DNA from 2 places in the Arthrobacter sp. GAS37 genome. Region 2 is predicted to be linked to the other one. Evidence: riboswitches for the same ligand, from Rfam matches in the RefSeq annotation. Region 2 holds a riboswitch; the other holds the start of a gene.

Region 1 (4,983 bases), on a different contig from region 2:
ACGGCCGCACCCGTCAGGGGCGCGAGGGCCGGCTGCCCTCTGCATGTACGGGCTGTGGATCGACAACCTAAGAGTAAACACTCGGAGGCCAGATCAACGAATCCTTGCCGGAGTTCCAGCGCAGTGTCGGTCAAAGTTCACGTGCCGGACACATAGCGCATGCTGGTTAAAACAGAACATCCCCGCGGGCGGACCAGCGGGGATGTTCCAGTGAAGCTATGTAACCGGAGCTATTTAGCCACCAACGCGGATGAAGACCGGGCCGGAGCCGACATTGACGCTGTAAAGGGCGGTGGTGCCACCGTTCCAGCCGCCGTGGACTGCCATGCCGTTGCCGACGTAAACGGCGATGTGGGCCATGCCCATGCCACCGTTCTGGTAGTAGACCAAGTCTCCCGGCTGCGCTTCAGCGGCGCTGACCGTACGGCCAAGAGAGAGGTAGTCTGCCGGCCAGCCGTGGAAGTTGATCCCAACAGCGGCCAGGGAGTTCGAAGCCAGGGCGGTGCAGTCCTGGGCAACGCCAAGCTGTGCGTAAGCTGCGGCAGCAATTGCTGCGCCCTTGCCGCTGGCAACCTTCGTTGCAGGTGAAACAGCAGCGGTGACAGAGAGCGTCGAGGAGCCGGTAGCGGCACCCGTTGCAGCCTGCGTAGCCGGAGCAGCTTCCTGCGTGGCAACCGGAGCTGCGACAACCGGAGCAGCCTCGGTAGAGACCGCCGGGCGCTCGTACTTGATGGCGACGGAGGAGTCGGCCGAAATGCTGGCTTGGGCGATGGACTGGACTTCCAGGGCGGAGGTCGAAGTGGACTCGCGAGGGACGTTGGTTTCTGCAGCGTTGGCTGCAATACCGCTAGTGAGCACCAGACCTGAAGCAGCTGCGATAACAGCTGCCTGACGGCCTACGCCACCGGCGTTGCTGCCGACAGTCTTAGCGATAACGGCAAGCGAGTTGGTCTTGGTGACCGCGGCACGGTGGCGCGCAACAGTAGAGCGTGAAGACACGTTAAGAGGCCTCTCCCTATGCCCGCGAGGTAAGCTGTCGGATTCGGATGGGAGTCATCCGGCCACACTTCTCCCTCTCGGAAGTTGTGCGACTTAACCCCAAGGCCATCGGTGAAGATGACCAAAAGTGGGTCCCCCGCCTCTGCCAGACGATGTTTTGCGAACGGAACCTCGAGCAGTGGCAGAGCTAGGCAATCCACTCGAGTGCATCAACTCTCTAAAAGTTGATGCGTCTTAGACGGTACATGAGTTTTGGCTCAATGTCACATTCAGGTCACGGAGCGTGACAAGCATGCGAGAGGCTTCCATCGGATTGGCTACAGCCAGCCCAGGGGGTCAACGACGTCGCCGTTGACCATGACTTCAAAATGGAGGTGGCAGCCCGTAGAGGCGCCGGTGGTGCCGCTCAATGCGATGACATCGCCGCGGCTGACCGTCTGGCCCACCTGGACGTTGAACGAAGACAAATGGTTGTACGTGGTTTCCAGGCCGTTGCCGTGGTCCACCACAATGCGGTTTCCGCCGCCATACGGATGCCAGCCAGCGAAAGTGACCTTGCCGGCGGCGGCGGCATGGACCTGGGTGCCGCACTGGGCCACGAAGTCCTGGCCCCGGTGGAACTCCCCCAAGCCGCCCGTGATGGGATTCACACGATAGCCGAAAGGCGAGGCCGTGGTCAGTGTGTCCAGCGGCGCCCCCAGGGTGCCTTTGGAGGACGACGTCTTGATGGTGCCGACGGACTGCGCACTCAAGAGCTGCTTGAGTTTGCTGTCCGGATCCGCCGTGGTGGAAACCGCAGCACGGCTGAAGTCGATCGTGGCGCTTGCCGCGGCCGGAATCTCAGGCTGGGTGCCCACCGCCGAGGCGGCCTGGTTCGATTCGGCCGTGGCCGTCATGGCGCCGGTGCCCGGCATGGCGACCGTCAGGATGAGGCCCGTCGCGGCAAGGGCCACTCCGGCCTTCTGTCCCGCCCCGCTCGCCGCAGCGAACTCGGCTATCTGCCGCAAAGGACCCTTGCGGCGGCGAAGTTCGCGATGGGGATCGCGGGGCCGATCGTGCTCGACGGCGCTTGTGCTCCGCAGCTCAGCAGTAGGACCGGACGCGCGCCTGCGGCCCCTGGTGTTCTGCGTAGTCAAGGTTTTCCTCTCTGGCAAGCCTGCGAAGTTAGCTGTCGGATTCGGGCCAGAGAGATCGTGGACCCGGTCCGCGTGAAGGGCGCGAAGCGCAGAGCTACCGAAGGGGCCCTGCGCTGTTTGCACTTCCGCTGCGGACTTCACCCCAAGGCCGTCTTTCGACAGCCGATGGTGGTTCCTCCGCTTCTGCCAGTGAATGGACTAATCCACCTGATCCGCTGGCAGAACTCGGCTTCGGATCAGGTAACGCTTTGGTATCGGCGCCAGTAATAAACTATAGGGGATTAAGCCCCCGCGGTAATAATTTCGTTATCTTTGCTGGCCGCCTCGCCAGGCCGGCTAGGCGACCGTGACAAACACGTGCGAGGCTACCTCAGGCGGCAGCTCCAGCGCGCCGTCGATATTGGGCACGCGAACGGAGATGTACTCCCCCACACGTTCCAGGGAAACCCTGGCTCCGGGGCGGATTCCGCCCTCGTCCAGCTGCACCAGAAGTTCCGGTTCCACCTGGATCGGTTCAGCCAGGCGGCTGACGGTGACCCGGTTTTCAGGTGAGTATTCGTTCATCGCGTCGAGAAGGTTGACCACGCCATCCGTAAAGGCGTGGGAGGCGACTCCACCCAGCGCTTCGAGTCCGGGAATGGGGTTGCCATACGGCGATTCCGTGGGGTGGTCCAGCAGCTCATAGAGCCGCCGTTCCACGCGCTCACTCATGACATGCTCCCAGCGGCACGCTTCATCGTGGACGTAAGCCCAGTCCAGTCCAATGACATCTGCCAGGAGCCGTTCGGCGAGCCTGTGCTTGCGCATGACCTCGGTGGCGCGTTTCCGGCCCGTTTCAGTCAGCTCAAGGTGCCGGTCATCGGACACAATCACCAGGCCGTCGCGCTCCATCCGTCCGATCGTCTGGGAAACGGTGGGGCCGGAGTGCCGCAAGCGCTCGGCGATGCGTGCGCGAAGAGCCACGATGTTCTCTTCTTCAAGCTCCAAAATGGTCCGAAGATACATCTCAGTGGTATCGATCAGATCCGTCATCCAGCTCAGCTCCTCGAGCGCAGTATCTTGCGTATTTTCCACCGTACCGCAGCCGCCTCAGTGGTCGAACAGGTGGCCGAACCGCCGGCGGTCCCGGTCCGGGCGCCAGCTCCAAGCTTAGCTTATTTGGAATTACTCCGGATAATTCCGGCGCCCCCGTCCAGCGCCCGGTCCAGCGTCCCGTCCACTGTCCCGTCCAGAGCCGGCGGAACAAATGCTTTCCACGTGGCGGACTATGACACCTTCGGTTCTGCCCCCGCCTCCGGCGTCAGGCAGAATTGGGGAGTCGAAGGGGCAGCTTGCCACCTGCCACGACCCATCTAGGCCGCTACTTCACCATTGGAGCATCCCGTGAGCGACAACAGCATCACTATCCCCGCCGATTTGCTGCCCAAGGACGGCCGCTTCGGCGCCGGGCCCTCCAAGGTCCGCCCGGAGCAGATCGAGGCCCTGTCCGCCGCCTCGACAACGATCCTCGGTACCTCCCACCGCCAGGCTCCGGTCAAGAACCTGGTGGGTTCCGTCCGCGAGGGACTTAGCCAGTTCTTCCGTGCGCCCGAGGGCTACGAGGTGATTCTCGGCGTCGGAGGCTCCACTGCGTTCTGGGATGTCGCCAGCTTCGGCCTGGTCGAGAAGAAGGCCCAGCATCTCTCCTTCGGTGAGTTCGGTTCCAAGTTCGCTTCGGCAACCAACAAGGCACCTTTCCTTGAAGCTTCGTCCATCATCAAGTCCGAGCCAGGCACCCGGCCGGTTTCCCAGGCCGAGGCAGGCGTGGACGTGTACGCGTGGCCGCAGAACGAAACCTCGACGGGTGTGGCCGCTCCGGTCAAGCGCGTCCAGGGCAGCGACGACGGCGCCTTGGTCCTGGTGGACGCGACGTCCGCAGCCGGCGGCCTGGATGTTGATGTTGCCGAGGCTGACGTCTACTACTTCGCGCCGCAAAAGAACTTTGCCTCCGACGGCGGCCTGTGGCTCGGCCTCTTCTCCCCCGCCGCCCTGGAGCGCGCCGCCCGCATCAAGGCAAGCGGCCGCTGGATCCCCGATTTCCTCGACCTGCAGACGGCTATCGACAACTCGAAGCTCAACCAGACCTACAACACGCCGTCCCTGTCCACCTTGGTGACATTGGATGCCCAGGTCCAGTGGCTCAACAAGAGCGGTGGCCTGGACTTCGCGTCCGGACGCACCGCGGACTCCGCAAGCCGCATCTACAACTGGGCCGAGGCCTCCGAGTACGCCACGCCGTTCGTCGCGAAGGCCGAGGACCGCTCCAATGTCATCGCCACGATCGATTTCGATGATTCGATCGACGCCGCGGCCATCGCCAAGGTCCTGCGCGCCAACGGGATCGTGGACACCGAGCCGTACCGCAAGCTGGGCCGCAACCAGCTGCGCATCGCTACCTTCGTTGCCATCGAGCCGGACGACGTCTCTGCATTGCTCGCCAGCATCGACTTCGTGGTGGGCGAACTGAAGAAGTAAGGGCCTGCTGCGTTCCCGCGGTCAGGACTGGTCGGCGTCGTCCGGGTGGGGATCCCGGGCGGCGCTGGCCTCTTTAACAGTGCTGCCCCTTTTAAAGGCCATTGGCTGGACCCGCGCCCTGGGACTCAATGCGGAAGAACCGCATGCCGCGGGCGGTGCTGTCGAAACGGAGCCGCAGCCGGCGCGCGCGGATGATCCACACGATGCCGACGACGGCGGTGCTGCCGCCCGCGACGGCGGCCACGCCCACAGCCCATCGGGGTCCGGCCACGTTGGACACCCAGCCGACGAACGGTGCACCGATGGGCGTTCCACCCATGAAGATGGCCATGTA
Region 2 (4,983 bases):
GACCGACCGGGGCGAAATCCCGGTGGAATACCGCGGCACGCACCGTCGCATCAGGCTCGCGGACATCATGGCGTGGTTGGAGACCCAGAAGAAGTCGGCCGCGGGCAACGAGGAAACCACCAGCGAGTAGCGAAAGCTAGGCGAGGGCCGCCTTGAGCGCCGCGTGGACCCAATCCCGGTAGCGCTCCAATCCCCAAGCGAAATCCAGCACGAGTGATCGGTAGGTGTCCGGGTGGCCGACCGACCAGATCACGGCCGCGGCTTGCTCGTCGCTCATGCCGGAAGTCAGTGCCCCGCGCCGCCTGAGCGCAGCCGCAGCTTCCGCATAGTTCCGCAGCCGGGTTTCGGCCCGGTCCCGCTCCACTTTTGCCGCTTCAGCGTCGACGGCGGAGGCCTGCCTCATGACGCTGAATAATTGGCTGCTTCTCGGATGCACCTCGGCGAACCAGTCGGCCAACAACGCTAGAACCGCCCCGGCGTCGGCGGCTGTGGCAGTCCGCTCGCGCATAGTCTCCGGGACGGTGCGGGGGGCATCCGGACCCGAGGCCGTCGCGTCAACCACGGCCGAGAGCAGCGCGGCCTTGTTGCCCACGGAGTTGTAGATGGTCTGGATAGCCACGCCTGCTTGCTCGGCAACGGCCCCGATGGTGGTGGCCACGTATCCCCTGCTCAGAAACAGCTGCCGAGCGGCTTCCACGACTGCAGCCTTGGTTGCGACAGCTTGAGCTACCCGCCTGTCATTGTGCCGGATTTCCACGGAAAAAGAATAGCATTCTAGTGACTGGAATGCTATTCTAATGACCTCGAACACCTCAGGAGGCTTCGCGATGGACAGCAATGAGCCAGTGAACACCGTGGTTGTGGGCGCCGGGCAGGCAGGGCTCGCCACCGGATTCCACCTGAAGAAACACCGGCAAGACTTCCTCATCCTGGACTCGCAGGCCCGCGTCGGCGACGTGTGGCGGAACCGATGGGATTCCTTGCGGCTCTTCACCCCGGCGCAGCACGATTCCCTGCCCGGCATGCTATTTCCCGCCGCCCGAGGCAGCTTTCCCGGAAAAGACGCCATGGCCGAATACCTTGAGGAGTACGCCAGGAACTGGGAACTCCCGGTACGCCATGGTGCCCACGTCACCGGCATCGAGCGGGAGGACGGCCGGTTCCGAGTACAGTCAGGCTCCGGGTCGATCCTGGCCAAGAACGTTGTTGTTGCCACGGGCCCGAACGCGCAGCCAAGGATCCCGGCGTTCGCCGAGGATCTGGATCCCGGCATCCACCAACTCCACGGAGCGGAATACACCAACCAGGACTCGGTTCCACCCGGAGATGTCCTGGTGGTCGGCTCCGGCACCTCCGGCGTCGAAATCGCCCTGGAGCTCGCACCTACCCACCGCACCTACATTGCCGGAACCCCTCCCTTCCACATTCCAAGCCCCGTAACGCGATACGCCGGCGGGCTTTGGTGGCTCTTCATCCACAAGGTATTGAACAGATCCACCCCTATCGGCCGCAAAGTCGCGGTCGGGTTCACGAAGCACGGCGCGCCGCTGATCCGGGCCTCCACCCGAGAGCTCGACGCCGCGGGAGTCACCCGCCTGCCACGGCTGACGGGCACCCGCAAGGGCCAACCCCTGACCGACGAAGGCCACGCGATCCCGGTGTCCACGGTGATCTGGGCTACCGGTTACCAACCGGACTTTGGCTGGATCCGAGGACTTCCCGCGGATGAGGACGGCTGGCCGCTCACTTGCCGGGGCGCCGTTGAACAACTGCCAGGGCTGTTCTTCGTGGGCATGCCCTTCCAATACGGGCTGACCTCGGGCCTCGTGGGCGGGGTCGGCCGCGACGCCGAACACGTCGCAGGACTCATCGCCGGGCAGACTGAAGGTCCGCGGGACTAGGCTCGCGGAAGTTCTTGGCAAAAACCGGTTACCCCGCCCGTTATTCAAATGTGACTTTGCGTGCCGGCTGTTGTAGCGTCGAGGGGCGACCCAATCCCCAAATGGGCCGCTTCCGGGTTGACGCCGAGCTCTGCCGCAACCCGGAATCCGCCAGACCCGCGGCAGAGACGGGGGACCCAGAGTCTCCGGGCCTACTTCTCCACAGGCCCTCGGGGTGAAGCCGCCACGCGCGGCCGGACGGCCTCGTCCGAACCCGACAGCTAACCTCGAAGGCGTTGAGAGGCAATCACCATGTCCCCAATCATGGATCAGCCTCGCCGTGCCGAAGTGGCGGGCGAGAGCACCAAACCAACCGGACGTCGTCGGGCCAAAGACAGCGAACCGTTCATCGCGGCACCGGCTACTGAACCTTTGAGTTCGACAGCGGAACCCACCCGCGCGGCAACCCGGACGACGGCGGCGCCCACCACGCGCGCGGCCGCCCGCGCAGCCGAACGGAAGCGGGCTTCCCAAGCCAGCGAAACCGCCGCCATTCCGACGGTGACTGCTGCGACAGCTGAGCAAGCCAAACCTGAGAAGGCAGCCACAACGGCACTCCCGGCGACACCCCGTGCCGCCGTCGGTCCGGCATCGTTCACCGGTTCGTCCTTCAGCCGGGAACCACACGCCGTCCTCAAGAAGGCCGCCAGCATCCGGACGATGAGCAATCGAATGGCAGTGGTTGCAGGTGCCCTAGGCATCTTGTTGACCGCCGGTTCCCTGGGCCAAGCCCTTGAGTTGCCTTTCTTCGGTCAGGAATCCCGAGCCCAGGACGCTGCGAGCGCGGACAACAAAGACTCCACGCAATCCGGCGCTCCTTCCGCGGCGGCAAGTACTTCCCCCAGCGCTGCTGCATCACCTTCTGCAGCTACCCCAAGCGCCAAGTCCGGCCAGACCTCCGCGGGCCCGGCGCAACATTCGCCGCAAGGACCCGCCGCTGTCGAACCGTCGAGTGTCTCGGCACCGTCGATCTCCGTCCAGGTTCCTGCCGTCCCGTCAGCACTGCCCCCAAGCCTTACCCCGGTGCCTGTTCCTTCCAATCCGGTTCCGACCGGGCCAACGACCCCCACCCCGGCTCCCACCCCGGCTCCGACAGGGCCAACCACCCCAACCCCGACTCCGCCCCAGACCGGCACGCCCTCCCCCGCGCCCACAGGTTCTTGGAAGCCGCGGACCCCGACCAGTCCTAGTCCCACGCCACAGCCCACCCAACCCGGCGTGGATCTTGGGTCGATTTTGGACGCAGCAACCAAGGCCCTGCAGTGAGGATGGGACAGCATCGAAAGTCTGCCGTCGAGTTCAACAAGTAAGCCAGCGCGGCTTCCGGTACCAGCGGCTTCAAATCCGCGGACGGCCCGCCCAGCGGCGCGCTTTGAGCGTTGCGTGGAGTTCGAGCCGGGTCGCGCCATTCAGCGGGTCAGCACCGATAAGCTGGCGGACCCTGGCCAGCCGGTTGTAAATGCTGCTCCGATGCAGGTGGAGCTTCCCAGCCACGTCCTGCACGGAGCCGTCGCTGTCATAGAGGAGTTCGAGCAAGGGCAGCAGCTCGCCGTTGCGGTCAGCATCCTCGATCTCCTGGAAATGTGCCGAGCCCGAATCGTCCCAGCCACCGGGCGCCTGTAGCCGTTCGAACAATTGGTAAATCCCGGCCGAGCGGCTGTCCACGAGCTCTCCGAGTGGAGGATCGACGGCGGCAGCCTGGGCCGCGAGCTTCGACTGCCGGTACGCCCGGCCCAGCTGCCGGATGACTGAAAACGGCTCGCTGATGCCGAGAATGACGCGGTCCACCTTCCGGCCGGCGCGCTTGGCGAGTTCCAGCTGATAGTGGACCAAGACTTGGGCATGCTCCGCCCGTCCGCCGGTTTCGCGGAACAACAGGACCGAGTGCGTCTCGGTGCCGGCGCTGAAAAGCACGGAATCGACCCCGATAGTTGCCTGCAGCGCGGCGGAACGGTGCGTCAGGGTAGCCGCGATCGGATCGGAGACGCCGCCACTGTCCTCCGCGTCGAGCACTGTAACCAGCTGCCACGGTCCCCGGCCTTGAATCTCCTTCCATCCCGCCACAGTTGCCACAGCATTGGACTCGCCCTGGCATGCAGCCAGGAATTCCTGCTCACGGCGGCGCCGGAACTCCGACTCGGCCGTATTGGAATCGAGCAACAACCCTGCGAGGAGGTCCAACTCGTCCCGGACGCCCGGCAACTCGGCGAGTATCGCCGTCGCGGTCTGCTCGTCAAGGTCTTGCTGGACCCACAGGTACCCGACACGGAATCCGCGCACCAGCAGCGGGACGCAGACGCGCCCCACCATCCCGAGTTCCTCATTGGCGGGCACAACGACGGGACGCACGGCGGTGGCAATCCCGTGGGAGAGCTGCCACGCGCTGACGTCCACCGGGACCCGTTTGCTCAGGAGGAAATTCACTCGCACACGGTCGGCGTGGGACTGGTTGGAACTGTAGGCGAGCAGCACGCCGTCGAGGTCTTCCAGGGAGAGGCCGCGGCCCAACTTGAGTGCTACGTCCTCGACGATCTTCTCCACGTCTTGCTGCATGGAGAAAACACTACTTTGCCCCACGAACATCAGGCGACACCTGACGCTCTCAATGTCGACAAATGTCGAGTCGCGAGCGGCAAAAACCCCGGAATTCCGGCGAAGTCAACGACGGCGGCAATCGCCTTTCCTGTCGTCTGGCTCACAGCGGATTTATTCTTGAATCACAGTCCCCCGCAGAGAAAAGGCCGTTGAAGCCTTTCGAACATGGAGCCCAAAATGATCATCGGTGTCCCCAAAGAGATCAAGAACAACGAGTTCCGCGTTGCCATCACGGCCGCGGGCGTTAACGAGTTCCGCACCCACGGCCACACCGTGCTGGTGGAACGGGGCGCAGGCCTGGGCTCCGGTATCACGGACGAGGAATACGCCGTTGCCGGCGCGGAGATCGTGGCCGAAGCCGACGATGTCTGGGCACGCGCTGACATGGTCATGAAGGTCAAGGAACCCATCAAGGCCGAGTACCACCGCTTCCGCAAGGGCCTGATCC

The links. Region 2 has a riboswitch for cyclic di-AMP ahead of ABH924_RS14260 (hypothetical protein). Riboswitches for the same ligand answer to the same signal wherever they lie in the genome.
Region 1: it holds a riboswitch for cyclic di-AMP, as region 2 does, so the genes downstream of both, ABH924_RS03975 (M23 family metallopeptidase) here and ABH924_RS14260 (hypothetical protein) in region 2, are expected to answer to the same signal.

Annotation. Positions count from the first base shown of each region.
Region 1 is NZ_JBIYDB010000003.1:65,796-70,778, forward strand. It holds gene ABH924_RS03970 (NlpC/P60 family protein) at 235-999, opposite strand; cyclic di-AMP (ydaO/yuaA leader) riboswitch at 1,005-1,187, opposite strand; gene ABH924_RS03975 (M23 family metallopeptidase) at 1,317-2,135, opposite strand; cyclic di-AMP (ydaO/yuaA leader) riboswitch at 2,138-2,345, opposite strand; gene ABH924_RS03980 (metal-dependent transcriptional regulator) at 2,472-3,167, opposite strand; gene serC (phosphoserine transaminase) at 3,519-4,649, shown strand; gene ABH924_RS03990 (MFS transporter) at 4,741-4,983, opposite strand, start outside.
Region 2 is NZ_JBIYDB010000016.1:76,542-81,524, reverse strand. It holds gene ABH924_RS14275 (helix-turn-helix domain-containing protein) at 1-130, shown strand, start outside; gene ABH924_RS14270 (TetR/AcrR family transcriptional regulator) at 137-757, opposite strand; gene ABH924_RS14265 (flavin-containing monooxygenase) at 798-1,901, shown strand; cyclic di-AMP (ydaO/yuaA leader) riboswitch at 2,040-2,190, shown strand; gene ABH924_RS14260 (hypothetical protein) at 2,193-3,206, shown strand; gene ABH924_RS14255 (PucR family transcriptional regulator) at 3,279-4,493, opposite strand; gene ald (alanine dehydrogenase) at 4,713-4,983, shown strand, end outside.